Regions from separate parts of the Microbacterium sp. Soil_C_42 genome, predicted to be linked through region 1. Evidence: predicted binding sites of a transcription regulator. Region 1 holds the regulator's gene; the other holds the start of a gene.
What was found. The regulator HspR, encoded in region 1, represses chaperone genes until heat shock. The targets are predictions, from matches to a motif close to AAGTTGAGTCNNNNNGACTCAACTT.

Region 1 (4,184 bases):
GGCGCTCCGATCACCTTCCCGGTGGGCACCCGCATCATCCTCACCGAGGACCTCGACGGCATCGATCCGCCGCCGGGGTACGACTGGAGCGGCATCGGGTGGAACCCCGGGCGCACGTTCGTGATCACCGAGGCAGACATGACGGTGGACGTCGAGCTGACGAACCTCGTCACCCCGACCGACGACGGCCGCACGATCACGATCGTCAAGTCCGCGACCGGCTCGGCCGCGGACCCGCGGTTCGGCTATGAGGTCACCTACAACACGAACCCCGCCCCCGAGCGGGCGACCCTTCCCCTGCCGGTCGGCGAGCCCCAGCTGATCGAGGACCTCGAGACGGGCGCCGAGACGCTGGAGCTGGCCGAGCTTGCGCCGACGTTCGAGGGTGAGACCGTGGCGAACGTCGACGACTGGGTGCCGCCCGTCTTCAACGTCACGGTCGACGGCGTGACGACGGCGTACCAGCCGGACGGCTTCGGGGACGTCGTGGACATCCCCCTGCCGCCCGACTCGACCACCGACATCGAGATCGAGGTGGCGAACGCGCTCAAGGAGGGCACCTTCACGATCTCGAAGGAGTTCGACGGCGTCCCGCCCGACCAGGTGCCCCCGGGCCTCGAGTTCACCGTCGCGTGGACGGCGTACTTCCCGACGACGGAGCCCGAGGACGTGATCCAGCAGGGCGTGCTGCGGGTCCCCGGCGACGGTGCGCCGGTCGGCCCCGTCGACGACGCGGGCGAGCCGCTGCTGTTCCCCTACGGCACCGTCGTGACGTATGAGGAGCAGGTCGCGCCGGCCATCGGGTACCTCTCCTGGCTCGGCGCCGCGTTCGACCTCGAACAGCTCACGATCGGCGCCGAGGACCAGGCCGTGGTGCACGCGACGCTGACCAACGACGCGTCACTCATCGAGGGAACATTCCTCGTGCAGAAGAACATGGACGGCATCGATCCGGACGACCTTCTCGTCGACTCGTTCACGATCGACTACGTGGCGCACCTGCCGAGTCGCGACGTGCTGGTGGGCCGGTTCGAGCTGCCTGCCGACGGCACGCCGGCGGGTCCGGTCGACGGCCAAGGCGACCCGATCTCCTTCCCGATCGGCACGATCGTCAATCTCCTCGAAGAGGAGCCCGACGCGTCCGCGCTGCCGCCGGGCTACGAGTGGGGCGAGACGACGTGGAGCCCGGCGAGCTTCGTCGAGATCGGGCCGGGCGAGACGCCTCCCGTGCTCGAAGTGACGAACTCCGTCGTCGCGATGACCCGCTGGGCCGTCACGAAGGTCGTCGCGGGCAGCGGTGCGTCGTCGGTGCCCGCGGGGACCACCTTCCCGGCCGACTGGTGGCTCGACGGTGTCGCCCAGCCCCGCATCGAGCTCGAGCCGAACGTCACGATCACGTCGCCGTACTTCCCGGTCGGCACCGTCATCGAAGCACGCGAGGCGGACCTGCCGTCGATCCCGGGGGTGGACTGGGGGACGCCGACGTGGACGGTCGACGGCGAGGCCCTCGTCCCCGATGAGGACGGCAAGGTCACGCTGCCGATGTCGGAGGTGCGCGTCCCGCAGACGGCGGAGCTGACGCTGACCAACACCGCGACCACCCGCCCGCTTCCGGCGACGGGCGGTGGCGGTTTCTCGCCCCTCGTCCCGCTCGGAGCCGTCGGCCTGATCGCCCTCGGCGTGCTGCTGGCCGCCCGACGCGCGCGACGCGTCTGACGCACCGCCGCGAACGCACGCGAAGAGGGAGGGGACGGCATCCGTCCCCTCCCTCTTCGGTGAGTCAGCCCGCCGGGCTCTCGTCGGGAGGTTCGCTCTGCTGCGCGAGCGACGCGCGCGGACGCCACACCACGACCTCGGTCGCCCGGCGGACGCGCGTGCCATGGCGCAGCGTCACGACGGAGCCGGTGGATCCGGCCGCGAAGACGCGGGCGCCGGGTCGCTTCTCGAGTTCGGCGCGCATGCGGTCCTCGAGGTCGCGGACGCGGCTGTGCAGCTCCTGCACGCGGTTCTCGAGCTCGAGGATGCGCACGATCGCCGGGAGGCCGATGCCGTCCGACGACATGCGGGCGACTTCGCGCAGCTGCTCCACGTGGCGCAGCGAGTAGCGCCGCGATCCGCCCTGCGTGCGGGCGGGGACGACCAATCCGAGCCGGTCGTACTGGCGAAGCGTCTGCGGATGCATGCCCGACAGCTCGGCGGCGACGGCGATCGCGAAGATCGGGGCATCCTCGTCGATGTCGTGCTCGGTCATCTCGTCACCTCCTCGTCCCCGGTCGTTGAGCGAGCGACGAACGAGCGAGCCGAACCGCCTCGAGCCGGCCACCGGCGCCGGGTCCGGGGCGTGTCGACCCGCTTCGCTCGCTCAACGGCCGTGTACATCGGTCAGCCCTGCGCCTTGGCCATGAGATCGGCGCGCGGATTCTCCTTCGGCTCGAGGCTCTGGAAGCGCTCGAGCGCTTCGCGCGCGGCCTCGTCGAGGTGGGACGGCACAGCCACCTGCACCTCGGCGAGGAGGTCGCCCGTGCCCTTGGCCGTCTCGACACCGCGGCCCTTGACGCGCAGCACACGGCCGGAAGGCGTGCCCGGGGCGACGCGCAGCCGCACCGGATCGCCGCCGAGCGTCGGCACCTCGATGGTGGCGCCCAGCGCGGCCTCGGTGAACGTCACGGGCACGGTGACGCGCAGGTTCAGCCCGTCGCGCGTGAACACCGGGTGCGGACGGACGGTGACCTGCACGACGATGTCGCCGTTCTCGCCGCCGTCGGGCGAGTGACGCCCGCGGCCGCGCAGCCGGATCTTCTGCCCGTCCGAGACACCGGCGGGGATCTTCACCTTGAACGGCTTGCCGTCCTCGCCCGCCAGCGTGATGGTCTCGCCCCTGGTCGCCGTGACGAAGTCGATGGTCGTGCGCGCCGTGACGTCGGCACCGCGCGTCGGGCCGCCGAAGCCGCGGTAACCGCCGCTCGGCTGCCCGAACCGCCCGGAGCCGAAGCCGCTGCCGCCCTGCTGCTGGTTGAACATCGCGAAGATGTCGTCGAAGTCCTCGGCGCTCTGGTACCGAGCGCCGCGGCCCTGATTGAACATCGAGAAGACGTCTTCGAAGCCCCCGGCGCCGCCCGGGCCACCCGACGTGAATCGAGCGCCCGAGCCCATCGCGCGGATCTGGTCGTACTCCTTGCGCTGCTCCGCGTCGGAGAGCACCGAGTACGCCTCGCTGACCTCCTTGAACTTCGCCTCCGCGGCCGCGTCACCCTGGTTGGAGTCGGGGTGGTACTTCCGCGCGAGCTTGCGATACGTCTTCTTGAGGTCCGCCTCGCTGACGTCCTTGGAGACGCCGAGCACCGAGTAGAAGTCCTTGTCGAACCAGTCCTGACTGGCCATGGAGCCTCCTTCGGGCTACTCGGCGGGAACCGCGACGACGACCTTCGCCGGACGCAGTTCCACCGAGCCGAGGCGGTAGCCGATCTCGACGACCTCGACGATCGTGGTCTCGGTCGCGCCGGGTGTCGGCACCTGGAAGATCGCCTCGTGGTGCTGCGGATCGAACGCCTCGCCGGTGGCGCCGTACGTGGTGAGCCCGATGCGCTCGGCGACGCCGCGGAGCTTCTCGGCGATCGCCGCGAAGGCGGAGCCCTGCTCCAGGTCGCCGTGCTTCTCGGCGCGGTCGAGGTCGTCGAGCACCGGGAGGATGCCCTTCGCGACCGCGCCCTGGGCGCGCTCGATCTCGACCTCGCGCTGCTCCTCGGTGCGGCGGCGGTAGTTGGCGTACTCGGCCTGCAGTCGCTTGAGGTCGTTCAGCAGCTGCGACTCGAGGTCGGCGAGGACGGCGTCCTCGGCCGCGGCGTCGGCGTTCTGCGCAGCGCCGATGATGTCGTCGACAGTGAGCTCGTCGTCCTGCCCGTCCTGCGGCGCGGGGCCGGAGGCGTTCGCCTCCGACCCCACACCCTCAGGCCGGACCTCGTCGCCGTCGCCCGGTTCTTCGACCGGTTCCGGGTTGTGGTCCTTGTTCGCCATGGTTACTTCTTCTCGTCCTCTTCGTCCACGACCTCGGCGTCGACGACGTCCTCATCGGAGTCGGTCGGCGCCTGCCCGTCACCGGCGTCGCCGGCCGCAGCATCAGGAGCGGACTGCGAAGCCTGGCTCGAGGCGTAGATCGCCTCGCCGAGCTTGCCCTGGCTCTGGTT
Region 2 (4,184 bases), on a different contig from region 1:
CCTACCGGCGTTGTTCGAAGGCTCCTGCGGTGACCGGAATCGCGACGGCCGCCACGATGCAGAGCAGGCCCACGACGAACACCAGCGCAGGCAGGACCGGCGACGCGAACGACAGCCCCAGGATCACCATTCCGCCGACCATCAGGATCAGATAGAGCACGAAAAGCAGCATCGCCAACCTCCAGGATCGCCTCCCTCATTGATACTCCTCGCCGGCCCGCCGCGGGAAGGGCCGTGTCCCTGGCATCGGTCTCGGGCGGGCGCGAGAATGGCGCCATGAGACTCGTGCAGGTTGGTCAGCATGCCGACGACCTCGAGCGCGCCGCAGGCTTCTACACCTCCCTCCTCGGCAGTGCCGCGACGGCGGTGTTCGATCCGCCGGGCCTGCTGTTCTTCGACCTCGACGGCGTGCGGCTGCTGCTGGACCGCAACGCCCCGACCGCGCTGCTGTACCTGCACGTCGACGACGTCACGGCGGCCCTCGAGCGGATCGGCGATCGGGCCGAGGTCGTCTCACCGCCGCACGTGATCTTCACCCACGAGGACGACACTCTCGGGCCGGCAGGGCACGACGAGTGGCAGGCCTTCGTCGAGGACTCCGAGGGCAACACCGTCGGCCTCGTCTCGTTCCGGCCCGTCGCTTCCTGAGACCGCCAGGCTGCACGATGGATACTCGCAAGATGAGGCATCCTGCCCGTATCGAGTCGATAACAGGAGTCAGAGTGCACGCTCTTGTCGGGTTAGCCTGGTCGGGATGAGCGCCTATGTCTCGGCGTTCGAGCTGTTCTCCATCGGCGTAGGACCCTCGAGCTCCCACACGGTCGGTCCCATGCGGGCCGCCCACGATTTCGTCGTCCGCCTGCGCGAAAGCGGGGTTCTGCCGCGAGTCGGCCGTGTCACCTGCACGCTGTACGGCTCGCTCGGCGCCACGGGCATCGGCCACGGCACACCCGACGCCGTCGTCGCGGGGCTGCAGGGCCTCGAACCCGAGACGGTGGATCCGGATGCTGTGCGCTCCGCCTGGAGCGCCTGGCCCGGCGATCGCGCCCTCCCGCTCGCGGGCACGCGCGAGGTGCCGTTCCAGCGCGGCGACGTGGTGTTCGCGCCGCGCACCAGGCTGCCCGGTCACCCCAACGCCATGACCCTCGAAGCGTGGGCCTCGCCCGACGACGGACCGGCGCGTGCGCTCGCCGTGCCCGGCGTGCGCGAGACGGGCTCGTCCACGGCTCTCGACCCTGTGGCGGGGACGGATGCCGGACTCCTCGTCCGCGAGACCTACTACTCCGTCGGCGGCGGCTTCATCCGTCGCGAAGGTGAGTCTGCGCCCGGCTCAGCGGCCCCAGGGGAGCCCACGCACGCGTTCCCCCTGGACTTCTCCAGCGCCGAGGAGCTGCTCGCCGCGTGCGACGAGCGGGGCATCACGATCGCCGAGGCCGCGCGCATCAACGAGGAGTCGCTGCGCCCCGACGAGGACATCGCCGAGGGGCTGGACGCGATCTGGGACGCGATGGCCGCGTGCGTCGAGGCCGGCCTGCAGGCGGGGGGCGTTCTCCCCGGGATGCTGGGGGTCAAGCGCCGCGCAGCATCCATCCGCGAGCAGCTCGAGGCCGCCGAGGCCGACGGCCGTCGCGAGCTGCCGGGGGAGTGGCTGGGCGCCTTCGCGCTCGCGGTCAACGAGGAGAACGCCGCAGGCGGGCGGGTCGTGACCGCTCCGACGAACGGCGCTGCCGGGATCCTGCCCGCCGTCGCGATGTACTGGTGGCGCTTCCTCGCCGATTCCGGCCTCGGCGCCGGCAACGCGGTGACGCCCTACGGTGAGCTGGTCGGCAGCGCACTGCTCGGCTATCACGGGCACGCGGCGACCACCGAGGAGGCCGCGGGCTGGGACGACGAACAGGTGGCGGAGGCGAACCGTCGCCGAGGCATCCGTCGATTCCTCCTCACCGCCACCGCGCTGGGCTCGCTGTTCAAGGCCAACGCGTCGATCTCGGGCGCCGAGGGCGGCTGCCAGGCCGAGGTGGGATCGGCGTGCGCGATGGCCGCGGGCGGCCTCACCGCCGTGATGGGCGGCACGAACCGGCAGATCGAGAACGCCGCCGAGATCGCGATGGAGCACCACCTCGGCCTCACCTGCGACCCGGTCGGCGGACTCGTGCAGATCCCGTGCATCGAGCGCAACGCGATCGCCGCGTCCACGGCGGTGACCGCCGCGCGCCTCGCCCTGCGTGGCGACGGTTCGCACTACGTCTCGCTCGACGCCGTCGTAGAGACCATGCGCCAGACCGGCATCGACATGTCGCACAAGTACAAGGAGACGAGCGAGGGCGGCCTCGCGGTGAACGTCATCGAGTGCTGAAGCCGAGTGCTGGTCGCCGCGGCCCGGAGGCCGTCCTGTTCGTTCACGGCGAACGCCCGGTGACTTAGCACTCGAGGGTTGAGAGTGCTAATCTGGCGTCAGTTGAGCCGCCACGGCTCAAGGTTCGACGAGAGGAGATAATCATGGCCACCAACGACCCGTTCCGGGACCTCGACCGCCTTGCTGCCGGTCTCTTCGACACGCGCCGCGGCCCCCGCCGCATGCCGATGGACCTGTATCGCGACGGTGACCACTACATCCTGACGGCCGACCTGCCGGGCATCGACCCGGGTTCGGTCGACATCGACGTCGACGGGCAGCTGCTGACCATCCGCGCGGAGCGCACGCTGACGAGCGGCGACGACGTCAAGTGGATCACGCGCGAACGAGAGGCGGCGAGCTTCCTGCGTCAGCTCAACCTGGGCCAGGGCATCGACACCGAGCGCATCTCCGCGAGCTACAACAACGGCGTGCTGAGCGTGACGATCCCGGTCAGCGAGAAGGCGAAGCCGCGCAAGATCGAGGTGATGTCCGAGGGCGGCGCGCCGACGATCACGGCGCACGAGTCCGACGCGCCCCAGCCGATCGAGCAGTAGGGCTCATTCCGGAACGGATGCCTCCCCGCCGACGCAGCGGGGAGGCATCCGACCTGTCGGGGGATCAGCCCCCCGCTCGGCGTCCTCGCCGCACGCGCCCGACCGTCTCCCCGACGGCGATGCCGGTGAGCACGAGGCTCGCGGCGACCGAGAGGGTGAGCGTGTCGAGCACGCTTGCGGCGGCCGCGAGGAGTGCGAGCGCGAGCATCCCCGCGAGCTGTGCGCGCGCCCAGCGCCGCTCGAGCAGATGGCGGAACAGCACCGTGCCCGCGAGGAACAGCATCGGCCCTCCGATGACCGCGATCGTCGCGGCGAGGTCGTGCTCGTGCGGGTGCGAGAGAGCGTCCTTGTCGCCCACGCTGATCACGACGATCCCCGCCACGATCGGCAGGTGCATCCACGTGTAGGCCGTGCGTGCCAGGCGACCCGGTGAGTCCGACGCCTCGATGGTCTCGGCGCCGACCCGCTCGCCGTGGTCGAAGTAGATCCACCACGCTGCGGCAGCGGTCGCGAAAGCGGCGACGAGCGCGGCGACGGATGCCGGGGACGACTCGGTCTCGGCGAAGACGAGGCCGGTGACGAGCATGCCCTCGCCGAGGGCGATCAGGACGAAGAGCGCGGTCCGTTCGGCGATGTGGGGACCCGACAGATCCCAGCGATCGAGGCGCACCTTGCCGAGGCCCGGGACGGGGAACGCGAGAAGCGTTCCCGTGAGGTCCATTCCGAGCGCGATCGCCCACAGCGGCAGCTGCCACGGGAGAGGCAGCAGTGCGCCGACCAGCCAGAAGACAGCGCTCGCGACCGTCCACGCGAGCACCGCGGTGAAGTCCCTGGACACGGCCGGATCGTGGCGGGCGGTCGCCCAGACGATGAACGCCGTGCGCCCCACCTGAAGGATGACGTAGGCGATCGCGAAGGCCCACGCACGCTCGCCGAAAGCTTCGGCGATCGCGACGCTCATGACGAGCGACACGAACGCGAGGCCGATGACGGCGCCGCGAACCGGCAGCGTCACCGGGTCGAGCCAGTTCGTGACCCAGGTCGTCGACACCCACGCCCACCACAGCGCGCACACCACGATCACACCCTCGAGCACTCCGAGCGGGCTCTGATTCTCGTAGAGATACGCCGACAGCTGCGTCAGCGCGAACACGAACACGAGGTCGAAGAAGAGCTCGATGTACGTCACCCGGTCGGCGCGCGGAGTGTCCGTCGGCCTCATCACGTTCCGC

Region 2: a site for HspR is predicted at 2,456-2,480, ahead of AC3A46_RS09775 (Hsp20/alpha crystallin family protein). Genes of this name have one in related genera too.

The regions. Positions count from the first base shown of each region.
Region 1 is NZ_JBDGJU010000053.1:4,557-8,740, forward strand. It holds gene AC3A46_RS18255 (collagen-binding domain-containing protein) at 1-1,716, shown strand, start outside; gene AC3A46_RS18260 (heat shock protein transcriptional repressor HspR) at 1,781-2,251, opposite strand; gene AC3A46_RS18265 (DnaJ C-terminal domain-containing protein) at 2,383-3,381, opposite strand; gene AC3A46_RS18270 (nucleotide exchange factor GrpE) at 3,397-4,014, opposite strand; gene dnaK (molecular chaperone DnaK) at 4,017-4,184, opposite strand, start outside.
Region 2 is NZ_JBDGJU010000012.1:84,872-89,055, forward strand. It holds gene AC3A46_RS09760 (hypothetical protein) at 2-172, opposite strand; gene AC3A46_RS09765 (VOC family protein) at 277-648, shown strand; gene AC3A46_RS09770 (L-serine ammonia-lyase, iron-sulfur-dependent, subunit alpha) at 755-2,356, shown strand; gene AC3A46_RS09775 (Hsp20/alpha crystallin family protein) at 2,500-2,952, shown strand; gene AC3A46_RS09780 (low temperature requirement protein A) at 3,017-4,174, opposite strand.